One region of the Allobosea beijingensis genome, then DNA from elsewhere that is predicted to be linked to it. Evidence: predicted binding sites of a transcription regulator. Region 1 holds the regulator's gene; the other holds the start of a gene.
The links. Region 1 encodes PhoB, which activates phosphate uptake and scavenging genes when phosphate is short. Its sites were predicted from a motif close to TGTCATNNANCTGTCAT; they were not measured.

Region 1 (9,828 bases):
CTGCTCGGCTTCGTCGAGACCTTGCAGGGGCCAGCGCGCAATGACGAGCGGGCCCGCGAGCGCTTCCTCGGCATCATGCGCGAGCAGGGCCTGCGTATGGCCAGGCTCGTCGACGACCTGCTTTCGCTGTCGCGCATCGAGCAGCGCGCCCATGTCGCGCCGGACACGCCGGTCGATCTCGCCGGCATCGCCCGCGAGATCGTGGATTCGCTGACGCTGATGGCGAGGGAGCGCGACGTCACGCTGGCGCTGAAGACGCCGCGCGAGGCGCTGCAGGTCCCGGGCGACCGCGACGAATTGCTGCGACTGATGGAAAACCTCGTCGAGAACGCGATCAAATACGGCAAGCCGGGCGGCGAGGTCGCGATCACCGTCGAGACCGGCGAGAGCGAGGCGAGCTTCAGCGTGCGCGACGATGGGCCGGGCATCGCGCCGGAGCATCTGCCGCGCCTGACCGAGCGCTTCTACCGCGTCGACACCGCCGCGAGCCGCGAGGCGGGCGGCACGGGCCTGGGGCTTGCCATCGTGAAGCATATCGTGCTGCGCCATCGCGGGCGCCTGACGATCGAGAGCAAGCCGGGGCAGGGCGCGACCTTCAGGGCGATCCTGCCGCGTTTCGAGGCGGGGCGCGCCAACGGCTAGTTTCGAGCAGTCCCGTTGTCATTCCGGGGCGTGCCGCAGGCGCGAACCCGGAACCCACGACTAGGTTCACGTTCACGATCATGCTGTTGCAGAGGGCTCACCCGGTCGTGGGTTCCGGGTTCTTCGCTTCGCGAAGCCCCGGAATGACAACGGCGGTTCTGGCCGATCCTACCACCGCTCAATCCGTGCATGACGGGCATTCATGACAGCTTTCATGACGGATTGTCATTTGGCTGTCATACAGAGGGTGTTCTGACAGGGCCGCTAGATAGTGCGACCCAATGAGGACACCTCACATGCGCAAGATTTTCGTTCTGGCGGCCGTTGCCGCCGGGATCGCCGGTTCCGCCCAGGCTGCCGACATCACCGGTGCCGGCGCGACCTTCCCCTTCCCGATCTATGCCAAGTGGGCCGAGGCCTACAAGAAGGAGACGGGCACCGGCCTGAACTACCAGTCGATCGGCTCGGGTGGCGGCATCCGCCAGATCAAGGCCAAGACCGTCGCCTTCGGCGCCACCGACGCCCCGCTCAAGGGCGAGGATCTGACCAAGGACGGCCTGATCCAGTTCCCGACCGTGATGGGCGGCGTCGTGCCGGCCGTGAACATCGCCGGCGTCGAGCCGGGCAAGCTCAAGCTCTCGGGCGAGGTCATCGCCCAGATCTATATGGGCGACATCAAGAAGTGGAACGATCCGAAGATCGTCGCGCTCAATGCCGGCGTCACCCTGCCGGACGCCAACATCAACCCGGTCTACCGTTCGGACGGCTCGGGCACGACCTTCGTGTTCACCGACTATCTCTCCAAGGTCTCGGCCGAGTGGAAGTCGAAGCTCGGCACCAACACCGCCGTGCAGTGGCCGGTCGGCATCGGCGGCAAGGGCAACGAGGGCGTCTCGGCCTCGGTCAAGCAGGTCGCCAACTCGATCGGCTATGTCGAATACGCCTATGCCAAGCAGAACAAGCTCTCCCACGCCCTGGTTAAGAATGCCGACGGCAACTTCCCGGCGCCGGAAGAGAAGGCCTTCCAGGCCGCTGCCGCCAACGCCAACTGGAGCGAGCAGCCCGGTTTCGGCATCTCGCTGAACAACCAGAAGGGCGCGGACGCCTGGCCGATCACCTCGGCGACCTTCATCCTGGTCCATGCCAAGCCGGAGAAGCCGGAAGAGGTGCAGGCCGCGCTGAAGTTCTTCGAATGGGCCTACAAGAGCGGCGACAAGCTCGCCAGCGACCTCGACTACGTCGCCCTGCCGGCGAACGTGAAGGACCAGGTCCGCAATGCCTGGAAGGGCGTGACCGACAATTCCGGCAAGCCGATCTTCTGATCGCTGCCACCGACACGGGCGAGGCGGGTTTCGACCCGCCTCGCCGCACTCTTGAAGCCCTCATCCTGAGGAGCCTTTTTCGGGCGCTCTTCAGGATGAGGGCTGGGGTCGGGCGGGTCACCCGACGATCCCGGCCATGCCACCGGAGCCTCCGCGGATGACCGCAGCAACCGACATGTCGAGCATTCCCGGCGCGACGCCAATCGTCCGGAAGACACCGAAGGCAACCTTCGACCTGGTCTTCCGCAATGCCAGCTTCGCGGCGGCGCTGCTGGTGCTGGTGCTGCTCGCCGCCATCATGGCCTCGATGGTGATCGGCGGCTGGCCGGCCTTCCGCGAATTCGGCCTCGGCTTCATCACCTCCAGCGTCTGGGATACCCAGAACGAGCAATACGGCGCCTGGCCGGCGATCGTCGGCACGCTCTCGACTGCGCTGATCGCGCTGGTGATCGGCGTACCGCTCTCGCTGGGCATCGCGGTCTACCTGACCCAGCTCGCGCCGGCCTGGTTCAAGAAGCCGGTCGCGACCGCTATCGAGCTGCTCGCCGCCGTGCCCTCGATCATCTACGGCATGTGGGGCCTGTTCGTCTTCGTGCCGCTCTTCGCGGCCTATGTGCAGATCCCGCTGTCGAACATCGTCGAGGGCATGCCGATCGTCGGCACGGTGCTCTACTCGCGCTCGCCCTCGGGCCTGGGCATCTTCACTGCCGGCATCATCCTCGCCTTCATGATCGTGCCGTTCATCGCCTCGATCACCCGCGACATGCTGGAGCAGATCCCCTCCGTGCTGCGCGAGAGCGCCTATGGCATCGGCGCGACGACCTGGGAGGTCGTGCGCCACGTCCTGGTGCCCCAGGCCGGTGTCTCGATCATCGGCGCGGTGATGCTCGGCCTCGGCCGCGCGCTCGGCGAGACCATGGCGGTCACCTTCGTCGTCGGCAACGCCAACCGGCTCTCGGCTTCGATCCTCGATCCCGGTTCGACGATCGCCTCGCGCATCGCCAACGAGTTCAACGAGGCGATGGGCCTTCAGCTCAACGCGCTGATCGCGCTGGGGTGCATCCTGTTCTTCGTCACCTTCGTCGTCCTCGTCATCGCGCGACTGCTGGTCGCCCGCGTCAAGCGCTACTGAGGCTCACCCCCATGACCATGACGACCACGACTCGCGAATTGCCGCGCCAGCCCTGGGGGCGCGTGCGCCAGTCCCGCCGCACGGCCGACCGGATGATGAAGATCATCGCCACCGGCTTCACCTTCACCGCCATCTTCGTGCTGTTCTGGATCCTCGGCATGCTGCTGGTGAAGGGCATCGGCGGGCTCTCCGTCGCGACGTTCACGGCGGTGACGCCCGGCCCCGGCACAGAAGGCGGCGGCATCGCCAACGCCATCGTCGGCTCCTTCGTGCTGACCTTCCTCGGCATCGCCATCGCCACGCCGATCGGCGTGCTGGCCGGAACCTGGCTCGCGGAATACGGCCGGCGCTCGAAGCTCGCCAATCTGATCCGCTTCATCAACGACATCCTGCTCTCGGCGCCGTCGATCCTGATCGGCCTGTTCGTCTACGTCATCCTCGTCGAGCCGTTCCGCGGCTATTCCGGCTGGGCCGGCGGCGTCGCGCTCGGCATCATCGCGATCCCGGTCATCGTGCGCACCACCGAGGACATGCTCAGCCTCGTGCCCGGTCCCTTGCGCGAAGCCGGCGCTGCGCTCGGCGCGCCGCCTTCCGTCGTGATCACCTCGGTGACCTGGCGCGCGGCCAAGGCCGGCATGGTCACCGGCATCCTGCTGGCGCTCGCCCGCATCGCCGGCGAGACCGCGCCGCTGCTCTTCACCGCGCTCAACAACAATTTCTGGTTCTCGCCGACACTTGTCGGCGGCGTCTCGAACCTGCCGGTGACGATCTACCAGTTCGCCTCCGCCCCTTACGAGAACTGGCAGCAGCTCGCCTGGGCCGGCTCGCTGATCATCACCATCTCGATCCTCGTGCTCTCGATCGTTGCCCGGCGTATCGTCGCCGGCAGCAAGTGAGCCTGAAACCAACCCGGTCGCGACCGACCTTGAGGACCCATGTCGATGCTTTCGACCCTTGAACTCTCCCCCCAGTCGCTCGATGCCGAGGCGCCCGTCCGGATCGCGGTCAAGAACCTCGATTTCTACTACGGCGAGCACAAGGCGCTGAAGAACATCAATCTCGACTTCCGCGACCGGCACGTCACGGCGCTGATCGGGCCGTCGGGCTGCGGCAAGTCGACCCTGCTGCGCATCTTCAACCGCATCTACTCGCTCTACCCCGAGCAGCGCGCCGAAGGGCAGATCATGCTCGACGGCCGCAACATCATCTCGAAAGAAGTCGATGTGAACGAGCTGCGCTCGCGCGTCGGCATGGTCTTCCAGAAGCCGACGCCGTTCCCGATGTCGATCTACGACAACGTCGCCTTCGGCATCCGCCTCTACGAGAAGCCGCCGAAGTCGGAGCTCGACGACCGCGTCGAGGGCGCGCTGCGCCGCGCCGCGCTCTGGGACGAGGTCAAGGACAAGCTGAAGAGCTCCGGCATGGGTCTCTCCGGCGGCCAGCAGCAGCGCCTGTGCATCGCGCGCACCATCGCGCAGAAGCCGGAAGTGATCCTGTTCGACGAGCCGACCTCGGCGCTCGATCCCATCTCGACCGGCAAGATCGAAGACCTGCTGGAGCAGCTCAAGAGCGACTTCACCATCGCCATCGTCACGCACAACATGCAGCAGGCGGCGCGCATCTCGCAGTACACCGCCTTCATGTATCTCGGCGAGGTCATCGAGTTCGCTCCGACCAACACGATCTTCATGAACCCCGCCAAAAAGCAGACGCAGGACTACGTCACAGGCCGTTTCGGCTAAGCGACGCCGTGGAGGGCAATGCCATGACTGAACACATCGTCCGTTCCTACGACGCCGATCTCGAAGGTATCCGCCGCAGCCTCGCCGAAATGGGCGGAATGGCCGAGCGCATGCTGGGCGATTCCACGGTCGCGCTCGTTCGCCGCGATACCGCGCTGGCCCAGAAGATCATCTCGGCCGACCAGCGCCTCGACAACCTCCAGCGCGAGGTCGAGGAGAAGGCCGTGCTTACCATCGCCCGGCGCCAGCCTCTGGCGCAGGATCTGCGTGAGCTGATCTCGGCGATCCGCCTCGCTTCGGACATCGAGCGCGTCGGCGATCTCGCCAAGAACATCGCCAAGCGGGCCGTCGCCATCGCCGGGCAGTTCCAGCCGCCGCATCGCGCGGTTGTCGGCCTCGAGCATATCAGCCGCCTCGTGCAGGCCCAGCTCAAGGATGTGCTGGACGCTTATGCCGCCACCAACGAGCAGAAGGCGCTCGAGGTCTGGAAGCGCGACGACGAGATCGACGCGCTCTACACCTCGCTGTTCCGCGAGCTCCTGACCTACATGATGGAAGACCCGCGCAACATCACGTTCTGCACGCATCTGCTGTTCTGCGCCAAGAACATCGAGCGCATCGGCGATCACACCACCAACATCGCCGAGACCATCCATTACCTCGTCACCGGCGATTCCCTCGATGTGAACCGGCCGAAGCTCGACACGACCAATATCGAGGTCGAAGCGGTGACGGGAAACTAAGGTCAAAGCCAACATGGCCGCACGCATCCTGATCGTCGAGGACGAAGAGCCGCTCACCCTGCTGCTGCGCTATAATCTCGAGGCCGAGGGCTTCGAGGTCGACAGCGTCGCGCGGGGGGACGACGCGGAGCTGCATCTGCGCGATCACACGCCTGATCTCGTCCTGCTCGACTGGATGCTGCCGGGCCTGTCCGGCATCGAGCTCTGCCGGCGCCTGCGCTCGCGGCGCGACACCGAGCGCGTGCCGATCATCATGCTGACGGCGCGCGGCGAGGAGACCGAGCGCGTGCGCGGGCTCGCGACCGGCGCCGACGACTATGTCGTCAAGCCGTTCTCGCTGCCGGAATTGATCGCGCGCATCCAGGCGCTTCTTCGCAGGGCGAAGCCCGGCCATGTCGCGGGGCTGCTCGCGGCCGGCGATCTCGAACTCGACCGTACGACGCGCCGCGTCAGGCGCGCGGGTAGCGAACTCCATCTCGGACCGACCGAGTTCCGCCTGCTGGAATTTCTGATGCAGGCGCCGGGCCGGGTCTATTCCCGCGCCCAGCTTCTCGACGCCGTCTGGGGCCGCGACGTCTATATCGACGAGCGCACGGTCGACGTGCATGTCGGGCGTTTGCGCAAGGCGATCACGCCGGGGGATGCCAAGGACCCGCTGCGGACGGTACGCGGCGCGGGCTATGCCTTCGACGAGACCTTTGCGCGCGGCGGCGCCGCATAAGCCTCAGGCGTCTGGGCCGCCCTCGATATCGCCGACCCAACTCAGCGCCTTCTCGTAGTCCTCGGGCTTGAAGGCGCGGACCTTGACGAAGGGAATCGCCGGGTCGAGCAGATCGACGAAGCCGGCGAGCCAGCCTTTGTCGGTGATCACCGCTTCCTTCGGGAAACGACGGAGCTCCCAGAGCTTGCCGAGGCTGTAGCGTGCGTCCTTCCAGGCGGCGGCCAGCGTCATGTCGGTGAAATCGGTCATGTCGGCGAGGATGCCGAGCTTCTCGTGGCGGACGAGCCGAGCTTCGATGTCGGCCATGATCGCGTCGAGATCCTCGCCAGTCAGCGTCTGCGACAGGCGATAGGCGGCGACATGGTCTGGGGCGGGCAGAATGGTGAGCATGGCTCCTCCTCCTCAAGCGCCAACGCGCGGCCGAGCAGGAGGTTTCGCCGGGCTGGCCTTGCCGCGGATCGGGCGATATGGCCTCCGACGACATTCACGGAGGACGCGGTGTGAGCGCGGCGCAGATCACGAAGGCTGGTGCGGCCGTGGCCATCGCCCATGTCAGCAAGCGCTTCGGCGAGGTGAAGGCGCTGAGCGACGTCTCGCTTGCAGTGGCGCCCGGAGCGATCCTGTGCCTCATCGGGCGGCCGGGCGCCGGCAAGTCGACGCTGCTGCGCTGCATCGGCGGGAGCGAGGCGATCGACGAAGGGACGATCCAGATCGATGGAGCATCGATCGAGGCGGAGACCGCGCGCCAGGGTCTTGTCGTCGGCATGGTCTCGCAGCGTCCCGAACTGTTCGATCACATGACCGCCCTGCAGCACATTCTTGAAGGGCCGCTCGGCCAGCTCAGGCTGTCGCGACGGGAGATCGTCGCGGAGGCGATGGCTGCGCTGGAGCGGGCCGGGCTGGCCGACAGGCGCGATGCCTATCCAAGCGAGCTTTCGGGCGGGGAGCGGTGGCGCCTTGGCGTCGCGCGAGTGTCGGCGGCGCGGCCGAGGCTGATGCTGTTGGACGAGCCCACCGCGGGGCTCGATCCGGACACGGCAGGCGAGGTGCTCGCCGTGATGCGCAACCTTGCCACGTCGGGCCTGACGATGATCGCGGCGACGCATGAACTCGGCTTTATCAGCGATGTCGCCGATGGCGTCGCCTTCATGGCTGGTGGTGAGATTGTCGAGCACGGGTCTCCGCAGACCATGCTGACGAGGCCGAGGCAGGCGCGCACGCGCGACTTCCTCGCGGCCCTCTCGGTATGATGCGGGTCCGCCCAAAGCAGCCCTGCGGACTTGCGGTGAGTGCGGGGCTGCCGTAACCCGGTCTGGTCTTTTCCGGATCGCCAGCGCCCGCCGTCATGTCAGCCTCGATCACCGACCGTTATGCCGCCCTGGTCGAGGCGGGCGCCATCGAGCGCGATCCCGCGCAGGTCGCGGTGGTCAAGAAGCTCCAGGCGCTGACCGAGACGCTCGCCGCCCGCCGGCTCGCGCGCAAGGGCAGCGCGCTCGGCTGGCTCTTCGGCAAGAAGCCGGATACGGCTGCGGCGCCGAAAGGGCTCTATGTCTGGGGCTCGGTCGGCCGCGGCAAGACCATGCTGATGGACATGTTCTTCGAGGCGGCGCCGGTGAAGCGCAAGCGCCGGGTGCATTTCCACGAGTTCCTTGCCGACGTCCATGGCCGCATCAATGCCTATCGCCAGAAGATCAAGAGCGGCGAGGTCAAGGATTCCGACCCGATCGCGCCGGTTGCTGCCGATCTTGCGGACGAGGCCTATCTGCTCTGCTTCGACGAGTTCACCGTCACCGACATCGCCGATGCGATGATCCTCGGGCGGCTGTTCACGGCGCTGTTCGCGGCCGGCGTCGTCGTGGTTGCGACCTCGAATGTCGAGCCGTCGCGGCTCTACGAGGGCGGGCTCAACCGGGCGCTGTTCCTGCCCTTCATCGAATTGCTGCAGACCAAGGTCGAGGTGCTCAAGCTCGATGCGCGTACCGATTTCCGGCTGGAGAAGCTCGGCGGCGCGCCGGTCTATCATGTCCCGGCCGACGAGAAGGCGCAGGCTGCGCTCGATGCCGCCTTCAAGGCCCTGTCGGGCAAGACGCAGGGCCAACGCACGGTGCTCACCGTGCAGGGGCACGATCTCGTCTTGCCGCAGGCTGCCGGCAGCGTGGCGCGGGCGGGCTTCGCCGATCTCTGTGCGCAAGCCTATGGCGCCTCCGACTATATCGCGCTGGCGCAGCGCTTCCATACGCTGGTGCTCGACGAGATCCCGATCCTCGATTTCGACCGGCGCAACGAGGCCAAGCGCTTCATCATCCTGATCGACACGCTCTATGAGCATCATGTGAAGCTCGTCGCTTCGGCGGCGGCGGAGCCGCACGAACTCTATCGGGCGAGCAAGGGCCGCGAGGCGTTCGAGTTCGACCGCACCGTCTCCCGCCTGATCGAAATGCGCTCCGAGGAGTACCTGGCGATGCCGCATGGCCGGCCGGACTCGGCGGCGAGCGGGAACACCACCGGCCTGGTCGAGACCTGACCGATGGCGCAGCGCGAGCCGAGCGAGACCCGCATCCTCACGGTCGCCGGCGAGCATCTGCGCAAGTTCGGGCTGAAGCGCTTCACGGTCGTCGCCGTGGCGGAAGAGGCGGGCATGACCCATGCCAATGTCTACCGCTACTTCCCCTCCAAGGGCGCGCTGATCGATGCCGTCGTCGATGTCTGGCTGAAGGCGACAGAGCGCCGGCTCGCCGATGTCGCCGATGGACCCGACCCGGCCGACGACAAGCTGGAACGCCTGATCCTGGCGCTCGCCAAGGCCAATCGCGACCTGCTGACCGAGGAGCCGCATCTCTTCGCGGCCTTGTCGCTCGCCGTCGCCAAGCGGCACGCGATCAGCCGGCGCAACCGCACCCGCGTCCGCGCGCTGTTCGAGCGGGTGGTCGACGAGGGCATCGCGACCGGCGTGTTCGAGCCGCGCGATCGCGACCGGGCGATCGCCTTCGTCATCGACGCCACCAACCGCTTCATCCATCCGGCCTCGCTGGCGCTGGAGGCGGATGTTCCGCAGGCGTCGGTCGATACGCGGCTCTCTACCCTGATCCGGGTGATCCTGCGGGTGCTCGGCAACGGGATCGTGTGAATAATCCGGTTACCAATTACAATATCTGTAAATTGTAATTATCGATTTTCGTTCCTGATGGAACCGAGCGTGCGGGATTGCCTCCGCTAAGTCATTGAAAAATCGGGATCGGCCTCGCGCGGTGTCGCGCGAGGCGCGTCATGCCCGAGAAAAGCCGCTTTTTCGGCAAGGGTTGCGGCAAAAGCCCGGTTTGGGCCAAAGGAACGCACGGTTTGGCCGGCTCCCACCGGGAGCTGACCTGTCGCAGCGCCAAGGCATTTTGAATGTCGAAGCCGGCAGCAGCCGGATCGATGGTCGCGCCAGAAACAAAGGACTAGGCAATGGCCCGTAAGAAGATCGCCCTCATCGGCTCCGGCCAGATCGGTGGCACGCTCGCTCACCTCGCCGGCCTCAAGGAAC
Region 2 (9,828 bases), 570 kb from region 1:
CCGAACTCGACCTGCCCCGAGGCCTTGCCGCCGACGGCCCCTTTGGTGAACTCGCCGAGATCGACCGCCATCAGGCTGAGCCGCCCGTTGAGCTGCGCGAGCCCGCCATCGCGCCGCAGACCGAGCCGCCCGGCGACCTGCCCGCCGCCATAGCTGCCGCGGATATCGTCGATCCGGAGCCCGTCCTGATCCGAGCGCAGCGTGAAACTCGCATTACGGATCGCCCCGCCGTCGAAGGCGAGCAGCGTCCCGGTCTCCACCGCGATATCGAAATCGGGGAAGCCAGCGACGCGCCCGAAGCGCCCGGTCGACCAGAGCGCGTTCGGCGTCGCCGCCGCCTGCCCCAACGCCGCGTTCATCAGCGGGCGCAGGTCGGCCGCCGGCATCGCGATGCGACCGGAGGAGCGCCCCTCGCGCGGCAGCAGCAGCGAACCATTCACCGCCATGCCGCCGAGATGAGCCGTGATCTCATCGAGCCGGATCGCCTCCTCGACGAGGCCAAGCCGCGCAGACGCGTCGATCACACCGTCCGGAAGCAGGCGTGCCGGGCCTTCGGCGAGAACCTGCCCCGGTCCGTCCGCCTGCAGGGTCAATCGGAGCCCCTGCCGGCCACTCTCGGCGACGATCGAGAGCCCCTGCCCGGCCAGCGAACCCGTCGCCTTGCCCTGGTCCAGCTCCAAATTGAACCGGCCCGGCCCACCCTGCTGCGGCAATGGCAAGCCGAGGGCCGCGAAAGCCTGCCGCCGGTCGTTGAGCTCGAAGCCCAGCGCCGCCCGGTTCCAGTTACCGGCCCGGTCGAGCCGGCCGTCGAGCTTGAGCCGGCCCGCCGCAGCCGTGCCTTCGGCCGACAGGCTGGTGTCGCCCGAGGCCGCGCGCGTCAGCCGGAAGCCGGTATCGAGCCGCGCCAGCCCCTCGCCGACGCGCTGGAGCGCCTGGATCGCGGTCTCCGGCAGCAGCGGCCCGGCCAGAGCCGTCAGCGTCTCGAAGCGCGGCGCCCTCACCCGGCCGGAAATCTCGCCGCCCTCCGCCAGCAATGCGCCAGCGCCGGTGACGGCGACGCCGCCGAAGCCATCGACCGACAGCCGGCTCAGCCGCCAGACGTCGCCCTCGCGCCGGAGATCGAGATTGGCCGAGCCCGGCGGCGCGTTGCGGAAGCGCAGGTTGGTCAGCGCGAGATCCAGTGCCACGTCGCGCTGCCGGAGCAGGCCGGAGAGGCTGTTGCCGGGCGGCAGCGTATCGAGCGAGAGCCCGTTCAGCGCCGCCTTCGCGGCGATGCGGTTCGGCGCGATCTCGCCGGAAGCGTCGAGGCGCAGGCCCGACGACCCCGCGACCAGCAGGCGCTGGAAGCGCCCGCCGCTGCCCGTCCAGGCGCCGACGATATCGGCATCTATCCGCCCGAGCCGCGCGATGAAATCGGCCAGCGCCGGATCGAGCCCGGCCCGCGACAGCACCAGCCCGACGCGCCTCGCATCCTCGGCCTTGAGATTGAGACGGCCCGAGGCCCCGTTACCATCGAGATTGCCGCTGGCGCCGATCAGCGCACCCGCCACGCGCACGGAAGCCGAAGCATCGCTCAAGCCTCCGTCATGCAGATGCCCGCGCAGGGCGAGGTTCGCGAAGTCCTCCCCACGCCAGATTAACTGGTCGAGATCGAGGCTGACATCGAAGGAGCCGGGCAGGCCCTGCAAGGCGCGCTCGAAACCCTGCCTTTCGGCCAGCGCCGTCGTCAGCGCGTCGGCGTCGAGCCGCCGCGCCCGCAGGGCCAGCGAGCCCTTGCCGGTACCGGGAAGATACTGCCCTTCGCCCTCAAGCCGCGCGGCGCCGCCGGCGAGATCGAGCGTGAGCCCGGAGAGATCGAGCTGGCGGCTGCCACCCTTGACCCGCCCGGCCACCGCAACGGCACCGCCCGGCGAGAGATTGAAGGCGCCATCGAGTTCGGCACCGAAGCCCTCGGCGCTCTTCGGGAAGACCAGCGCCCCGTCGAAGCCGAGCTGAATATCCTCGCCGGTGAGATAGGCCTTCGTCCTGAGCCGGCCGTCATCCTCGATCTCGCCTGTGGTGACACGCAGCGATGCGCCGGCGACCTCGCCCTCGAAGCGCCACGGACCGGCAAGGCTTACCGCCGACATCTCGGCCGCGATCGGCGACAGGACGACCGCCGGCTTGCCCGCCTCGCGCCAGATCAGGGTCGAACGGCTGATCGTCAGACGATCGAGGCTCGCTCCGGCCGGGATGCCCGTGCCGCTCCGCTCGGGCAGGCGGATGGCACCCGACTCGTCGAGCGAGAGCGAGAGCGCCGCGCCGTCTAGCCGCGCTTCGGAGAAGCGGAACTCGCCGCGCGCGAGCGCCGCCAGCGCCAGTTCCACGGTCGCTTGCTCGGCGCTGGCGGAACTCGCCGTGCCGTCGCCGGGGCCGATCCTGACATCCTCCAGCGCGATGCGCGGCGAGGGCAGCAGCCTCAGGCCGATGGCACCGCCGACACGCGTCTCGACGCCGAGCGCCTCGCTCAATCGGGTCTCGATCTGCGGGCGATAGGCGCGCCAGTCGACGAAGCCGGGGCCGATCAGGGCCGCCAGCAGCGCCAGCACCAGCAGGCCGGCCAGAACTGTCAGACTCTCACGCAAATTCCGCTGCCTGCCCCTGTCGCTCGTGGTGGAACAGCGCCGACTTCGGTCGTCATTGCGAGCGCAGCGAAGCAATCCGGGAGCGACAGAACTCTACGTCCCCTCGATTGCTTCGTCGCTTTGCTCCTCGCAATGACGGCTCGTGCCGACACCTGCCCATCCTGCCCGCAAGTCGCGGCAAGATCACGACATTTCGGCGAAGGAAACCAAAGGCGCAAGCCGCAACGGCGTCACAGGGCGACGATTTTTCCGGGATTGAGGATGTTGCGCGGGTCGAGCGCGCGTTTCAGCACGCGCATCACCGCGAGCGCCTCGGCCCCATGCTCCTGCTCCAGATATTTCATCTTCTTCTGGCCGACACCGTGCTCGCCCGTGCAGGTGCCCCCCATCGCCAGCGCCCGCTTCACCAGCCGGTCGATGAAGGCCTGCGCGCGCTCGACCTCCGCAGCATCCGCCAAATCGACCAGCGGCTGCGTGTGGAAATTGCCGTCGCCGACATGGCCCGCGATCGGCGCGACCAGGCCGGAGGCCTCGATGTCGCGCTTGGTTTCCTCGACGCATTCGGCCAGGCGCGAGATCGGCACGCAGACATCGGTCGCGACCGATTCGAAGCCGGGGCGCAGCGCCTTGGCCGCCCAATAGGCGTCATGGCGCGCCTGCCAGAGCTTGGAGCGGTCCTCGGCCTTGGTCGCCCATTCGAACGGACCGCCGCCGAACTCGGCCGCGATCTCGCCGAAGCGCTCGGACTGCTCCTTCACGCCGGCTTCCGTGCCGTGGAATTCGACGAAGAGCATCGTCGTCTCGGCTAAGCCGAGCTTGGCATGCAGGTTGACGCCGCGGATCATCACGTCGTCGAGCAGTTCGATGCGTGCGACCGGCAGGCCGGACTGGATCGTGATGATGGTCGCATCGCAGGCGGCCTTCACCGAGGGGAACGGGCAGACTCCGGCGGCGATCGCCTCCGGGATGCCGTGCAGCTTCAGCGTCACCTCGGTGATGATGCCGAGCGTGCCTTCCGAGCCGACGAGCAAGCGGGTGAGGTCGTATCCGGCCGAGGTCTTGCGGGCGCGCGTCGAGGTCTTGACGATCGAACCGTCGGCCATCACCGCGGTCAGCGCCAGGACATTGTCTTTCATCGTCCCATAGCGGACGGCGTTGGTGCCCGAAGCGCGCGTCGCGGCCATGCCGCCGAGCGAGGCGTCGGCGCCGGGATCGATCGGGAACATCAGACCCTGGTCGCGCAGATGCTCGTTGAGCTCCTTGCGGGTGACGCCGGCCTCGACGACGACATCGAGATCCTCGGCATGGACCGCGATGATCCGCTTCATCTGGGACATGTCGATGCAGACGCCGCCGAAGGTCGCGTTAACATGGCCCTCCAGCGAAGTGCCTGTGCCGAAAGCGATAACCGGCACGCCATGGCCGGCGCAGAGCTTCACGATCTCCGAGACTTCGCCCGTGTTCTGCGGGAACACCACTGCATCCGGCGGCTGGTTCGGGATCCAGGTCAGCGTATGGCCGTGCTGCTGGCGCACCGCCAGGCTGGTGACCAGCCGGTTGCCGAAGCTTGCGGCCAGCGCCTGCGTCACCGCGGCAATCGCCTCCGGCGAGGGCGGCAGCACTGCGGCGGAGGCAGGGCTGGCATGAGGGGCGGTGCTGGGCAGGCTCATTGTCAACATCCGGTTCTGGCGCTTAGACTTGGAACAGATCGGTTTCGCAATTGGTTACGCTTCGACATGGTCCTGCCATACTGGCCGGCCCAAGATGCTGACGCCGCTTGCGAGCGATGCATACTAGATCATGCGACGGTCGAATGGGCAGCGGCAATAATGCCGCCTGCCCTTGAACGAGGCGCCTGTCAGGGAGGCGAACATGAAACACGATACGCGCGCCCCGGCGCTGTTCTTCGCACCCTTCGTCTCGTCGGCGATGCGGGTCGAGCCGCAGTGGATCGACTATAACGGTCATCTCAACATGGCCTATTACCATGTGCTGTTCGACCGCGCGGTCGACGAGGTCTTCTCGCTGGTCGGCCTTACCCGCGACTATGTCGAGACCCGCCATGCCTCCACTTTCACGGCGGAGTGCCACATCCTCTACAAGCGCGAGTTGACCGAGGGCGATCTCGTCCGCGTCACCGCGCAGCTCATCGCCTTCGACGACAAGCGCCTGCATTATTACCTGGAGATGCGGCACGCCAACGAGGGCTGGCTGGCGGCGACCAGCGAGAACCTGTCGCTGCATGTCGACATGGTCCATCGCAAGGTCACGCCCTTCCCGGCCGATATCCTCGCCAACATCGCCTTGATGAAGGCGGCCCACAGCATGATGCCGTTGCCAGCCACGATCGGCCGCATCATCGGCATGCCCAAGAAATCCGCCATCCGGGTCGACGAGACCACCGAGGAGCGCGAGACCGAGACGGCAACCGAAACCCGGCACTGAACCGGTTCGACACTTCGGAAACGTCAGCCCTCATCCCGAGGAGACGCGCCTGCGGCGCTCCTCAGTATGAAGGTTGCGTATCTGAGTTCCTCAGGGATCGCCGTCGGGAATCTTCAGCTTGTGTCCGCAGGCCTTGCAATAGACCGCATCCGGCTCGTGCCGCTGCAAAGCGCATTCGGGACAGGGGAACAGCACCTTGTTCGGGCGGAACAGCGCCTGCGCCAGCCGCACGAACAGCGTGATCCCGACGATCATCACCACGATAGAGGTCAGCTTGCCGGCAACGCCGGGCAGCGTCACGTCGCCGAAGCCGGTCGTGGTCACCGTCGCGACCGTAAAATAGAGCGCCTGGACATAGCTCTCCAGCCCGCCCTCGTGCCGGAAGAAGAAGGTGTAGACGAAGCCGGTCACCACGAAGAGGAAGGTTGCGATGTTGCTCAGCGCCCGGACCACGGTTTCCCATTCGCGGAAGCGGGTTTCACGGAACTGCGCCCAGACGATGCCCTTATGCGAGAGCGACCACAGCCTGAGGATGCGCAGGAAGCCGAAATTCTCCAGCCATTGCGGCATGAGCAGCGTGAGCAGGATGAAGAGATCGAGCAGCATGGTCGGCTGGCGCAGCAACCTGAGCATGTTGGTCGAGGCGAGCAGCCGCGCGCCGATCTCGGCGATCATGATCACAGCGACGGAATAGTCGATCCAGAGGAAGGCTGATTTCTCGCGCAGCAGCGGCGTCAGGATGAAGAAGGCGATGATCAGGAAATCGACGACCGTCGTCACCGCCTGGAAGCGCAGGGCCGCAGGCGAGCGGCCATGATAGAGCTGGCGCAGCCGGTCGCGCAGGGCTTCGAAGCGACTCTGGTCGGGCGGGGCGTCGGCAGCATCCATTGCTGGCAGCATAGGCGCTATCGCATCGGCCCGAAAAGTGTGGCGCGGTTCTCGGATGAGGCCGATGCGAGGATAAGAGCTTGACCTGCCGCTATGCTGCGTCCCGGCGCTGCGTCGCCACGGCATGGACCGCATAGCCGCGATAGGGCCCGCTGACCCGGCAGTCGGCACCTGCGGCTTCGGCCATGGCACGCGCGACAGCGGGTAGATCTTCGCGCGGCGTGACATGGAACAGCGCGAGCCAGCGCAGCAGCACCGCCTTGAACGGCGCCGGCAAACCCGCCTGATCGCCGAAATCGACGATATGCAGCGAGCCGCCAGGATTCAGCCGACGCAGCGCCTCGGCCACCACACCCTGCCAGGGCGGGATCATCGACAGCGCGTAGGAGATCACGATCCGGTCGAAACCAGCACGGCCGAACAGCGCCTGCGGGTCGAAGCCGGTCGCATCCGCTTGCGCGAGCCTGATCCGCTGCTCCAGACCCGCCTTTGCGACCGAGCCTTGCGCCGTCTCCAGCATCGCGCTGGACACATCGAGCCCGTAGCAGGCGCAATCCGGATAGCGCCTGGCGATCCGGATCAGGTTGCGCCCGGTCCCGCAGCCGATCTCCAGCACGCTTCCGCCCATCGGCGACTGCAAGCCATCGATGAGCTGGTCGCGGCCGAGCAGGTAGAACTTCCGGCTGGCGTCGTAGATATGGCGCTGGTGGCGGTAGATCCGGTCCATCAGCCCGGCGGCGGAATCCGCAGGCGCCTCTGCCGCGCTCATCGTGCGGTCTCCCTCAGCACATAGAGGTGAAAGCCGCCATAGATCGCCGAACGATCCTGCCGGCAGAGCTCGCGGCTCTTCTCCTCCTCGTAATGCCACTGGTCGAGGATGGCGGCTGGCACCCGGCCCGGCAGCAGACGCTCGTCGGCCGCCGTGCGGAAGATCACCCGCGCTCCCGGCCGGGCCGTGCGCGTGATCTGCGACCACAAAGCCGTGAGATCGGCATCGTTCATCCAGTCCTGCGCATCGAGCAGGACATAGGCATCGCAGCTCTCGGCCGGCTGGTCCTCCAGGAAGGCCGTGACCGCGCTCTGGCGATAGGTGACGGCCGGCGCGCGCTCTTTGACCGCCGCGAAATGCTGCGGCTGGAGATAGGGCGGGAAAGCCGCATCCGGTCCGTCGCCATAGCGCCGCCCAAAGGCCTGCTGGGCGAAGTAATTGTCCTTGAGATCGAAGTCGCAGGCCAGACGCTCCAGCCGAAGCTTCAGCGCGCCCAGGATGCCGTCCTCGCCATCGGCGGCCAGCGCCTTGTACTGCGCCGGCGGAATGCCGAGCCCATAGAGCGAGGCCGGCTGGCGCACAAGCCAGCGCACCAGCTTGCGTTCGAAAACCGGCGCGAGATGCTTGCCGTAAAGCACGCGCTGCTCGGCCAGGTCGCGCGCCGCCAGCATTGCCCTGGGATTGCCGCCGAGCAGCCGCGCCAGCACATGCCCGGTCCCGATGAAGCGCCCGAGCAGGCCATAGCGATGAAAGCCTTTGGCGAAGAGGCTGATCCGGCGCCGCCCGTTCAGCCCTCGCCCCTCCCAGTATCCCCGCGAGACGGCATCGAGATGATCAGCGATCTCGCGATCATAGAGCGCGACATTGTCGCTTTCATTGGCCCGGCCGAAGAAGCGCAGGAAATCCTCCTGGCTGTCCATCCGCGCCAGCGCCGCGAGCTTGAGCTTGCCGAGCGCGATATGGGTGGCGTTGAGATCGACCGCGCTGACCCGGATCGGCGCCGCCGTCAGATAGGACAGGATGTTGCAGGAGCCGGACGCGATCGCGACGACATGGTCATCGGCCTTGAGCTCAAGCGCCGCCATGTCGACGACCGGGTCCTCCCAGATCTGCGGATAGACCAATCCCGAGAAGGCGCGGGCGAACAGCCATTCCAGCATGCCGGCCTTGGACAGTGTCTTGCTGCGCCTGACGGCCTGACCAAGACCGGAGCTCGTCATGCGGCGGGCCGCGCGCGCCGTTTGCGTCGCCTGTTGCGTCACCGGTTTTCCTCCCTTTGCGGGTGGCCGGGCTGCTAGAGGAGTCGCGTGACGGTCCGGTGACGGCCGGCACGGCTTCGTGAAAGCGGGAGCGTCGGTTGGGGCTGAAATCCGGCTCGCAAAACCCCATATTGACGTCACGAAAGCCGACGAGGCGCTCCCGCCAGGAAGGAGATCGCAATGGGTCTGATGAGCATGTTCGGAGCCGAGAAGAAGCAGGAGGAGAACTTTCCCTTCCAGCTCACGGACGCCGAATGGCGCGCGCGCCTGACACCCGAGCAGTACCGCATCCTGCGTGGCCATGGCACCGAGCGGGCCGGCTCCTGCGCGCTCAACTACGAGAAGCGCGCCGGCACCTTCTCCTGCGCCGGCTGCGGACAGAAGCTGTTCAGGTCAGGCGAGAAATTCGAGAGCGGCACCGGCTGGCCGAGCTTCGACCAGCCGCTCGAGGACGCCGTCGGCACCACCGAGGATCGCAGCTACGGCATGCTCCGCGTCGAAGTCCATTGCGCCAATTGCGGCGGCCATCTCGGCCATGTCTTCCCCGACGGCCCGCCGCCAACCGGCCTGCGCTATTGCATCAACGGCGAGGCGATGAATTTCGAGCCGGAAGCAGCCTGATAGCGCCGTCATGCTCGGGCTTGACCCGAGCATCTCCAGACGGAAAAGTGATGAGGAGATGCCCGGGTCAAGCCCGGGCATGACGTTTCAGTGAGCGGGCATCGCCGTCGCGCCAGCGCTGCCGCATCGACGCCCAGTGGCAGATCGCCGAATTGCCCGGACCAGCCGCCATCCAGCCGCTCGGTCAATCGCCGCGCCTGTCCTTCGTTGCGCATCATCTTCGGGAGAGCCGACCGTCCGCCCCGCCTCGTGCAGCCGCTCGCGCGCCCAATCGGCGCCGAAGGCCGCGACGATCCCCGGCAGCACCGGATCGGCAGCGAAGGCATCGTAATCGGCCAGCACCGGCACCTGGTTGCTGACCTCCCAGCCTCCCACTCCGCCCTGCCCGGTCATTGCTGCCACCTCCCTGTGGAACGGGATATAAAATGATCGCTCCGGCAGGGCGCAATCCTGACAGCGACACCCTATATTCGCTAGAGAACGAATCACGCACGAGCAGCGCACACCCTTGTCCGACGCAGACCCCTTTTCCGCTCCTCCGCCCCGTCCCGGCGGCCTCGCCGCGCGCGCTGCCGCGCAGCCGGCGGCCGGCTATCTCGCGGGCCTGAACCCGGAGCAGCGCCAGGCGGTCGAGGCGACGGGCGGCCCCGTTCTGGTGCTAGCCGGCGCCGGCACCGGCAAGACCCGCGTGCTCACCACCCGCATCGGCCACCTGATCTCGACCAGCCGCGCCTACCCTTCCCAGATCCTCGCCGTGACCTTCACCAACAAGGCGGCGCGCGAGATGAAGGAGCGCGTCGCCCATCTCGTCGGCCCGGTCGCCGAAGGCATGCCCTGGCTCGGCACCTTCCACTCGATCTCGGCAAAGCTCCTGCGCCGCCATGCAGAGCTGCTCGACCTGCGCAGCGACTTCACCATCCTCGATACCGACGACCAGATCCGCCTGATGAAGCAGGTGATACAGGCCGAGAACATCGACGAGAAGCGCTGGCCCGGCCGGATGCTGGCCGGCTTCATCGATAGCTGGAAGAACCGCGGCCTCGCGCCCAAGGATGTGCCCGCAGGCGAAGCGGCCGTCTTCGCCCATGGCAGGGGCGGCAAGCTCTACGCCGCCTATCAGGAGCGCCTGACGGCGTTGAATGCCGTCGATTTCGGCGATCTGCTGCTGCACTGCCTGACGCTGTTCCGCGACTATCCGGACGTGCTCCAGACCTATCACGAC

Region 2: a site for PhoB is predicted at 8,034-8,050, ahead of Q9235_RS00420 (BtaA family protein). Genes of this name have one in related genera too.

Annotation. Positions count from the first base shown of each region.
Region 1 covers NZ_CP132359.1:643,876-653,703, reverse strand. Annotated here, with positions in the region: gene Q9235_RS03265 (ATP-binding protein) at 1-642, shown strand, start outside; gene pstS (phosphate ABC transporter substrate-binding protein PstS) at 939-1,964, shown strand; gene pstC (phosphate ABC transporter permease subunit PstC) at 2,122-3,096, shown strand; gene pstA (phosphate ABC transporter permease PstA) at 3,108-3,992, shown strand; gene pstB (phosphate ABC transporter ATP-binding protein PstB) at 4,032-4,838, shown strand; gene phoU (phosphate signaling complex protein PhoU) at 4,862-5,581, shown strand; gene phoB (phosphate regulon transcriptional regulator PhoB) at 5,595-6,302, shown strand; gene Q9235_RS03230 (SpoIIAA family protein) at 6,306-6,692, opposite strand; gene Q9235_RS03225 (amino acid ABC transporter ATP-binding protein) at 6,803-7,552, shown strand; gene zapE (cell division protein ZapE) at 7,648-8,826, shown strand; gene Q9235_RS03215 (TetR/AcrR family transcriptional regulator) at 8,830-9,429, shown strand; gene mdh (malate dehydrogenase) at 9,750-9,828, shown strand, end outside.
Region 2 covers NZ_CP132359.1:77,656-87,483, forward strand. Annotated here, with positions in the region: gene Q9235_RS00395 (AsmA family protein) at 1-2,624, opposite strand, end outside; gene Q9235_RS00400 (FAD-binding oxidoreductase) at 2,855-4,294, opposite strand; gene Q9235_RS00405 (thioesterase family protein) at 4,497-5,069, shown strand; gene Q9235_RS00410 (potassium channel family protein) at 5,160-5,957, opposite strand; gene Q9235_RS00415 (class I SAM-dependent methyltransferase) at 6,049-6,726, opposite strand; gene Q9235_RS00420 (BtaA family protein) at 6,723-7,946, opposite strand; gene msrB (peptide-methionine (R)-S-oxide reductase MsrB) at 8,175-8,606, shown strand; gene Q9235_RS00430 (hypothetical protein) at 8,694-8,999, opposite strand; gene Q9235_RS00435 (ATP-dependent helicase) at 9,115-9,828, shown strand, end outside.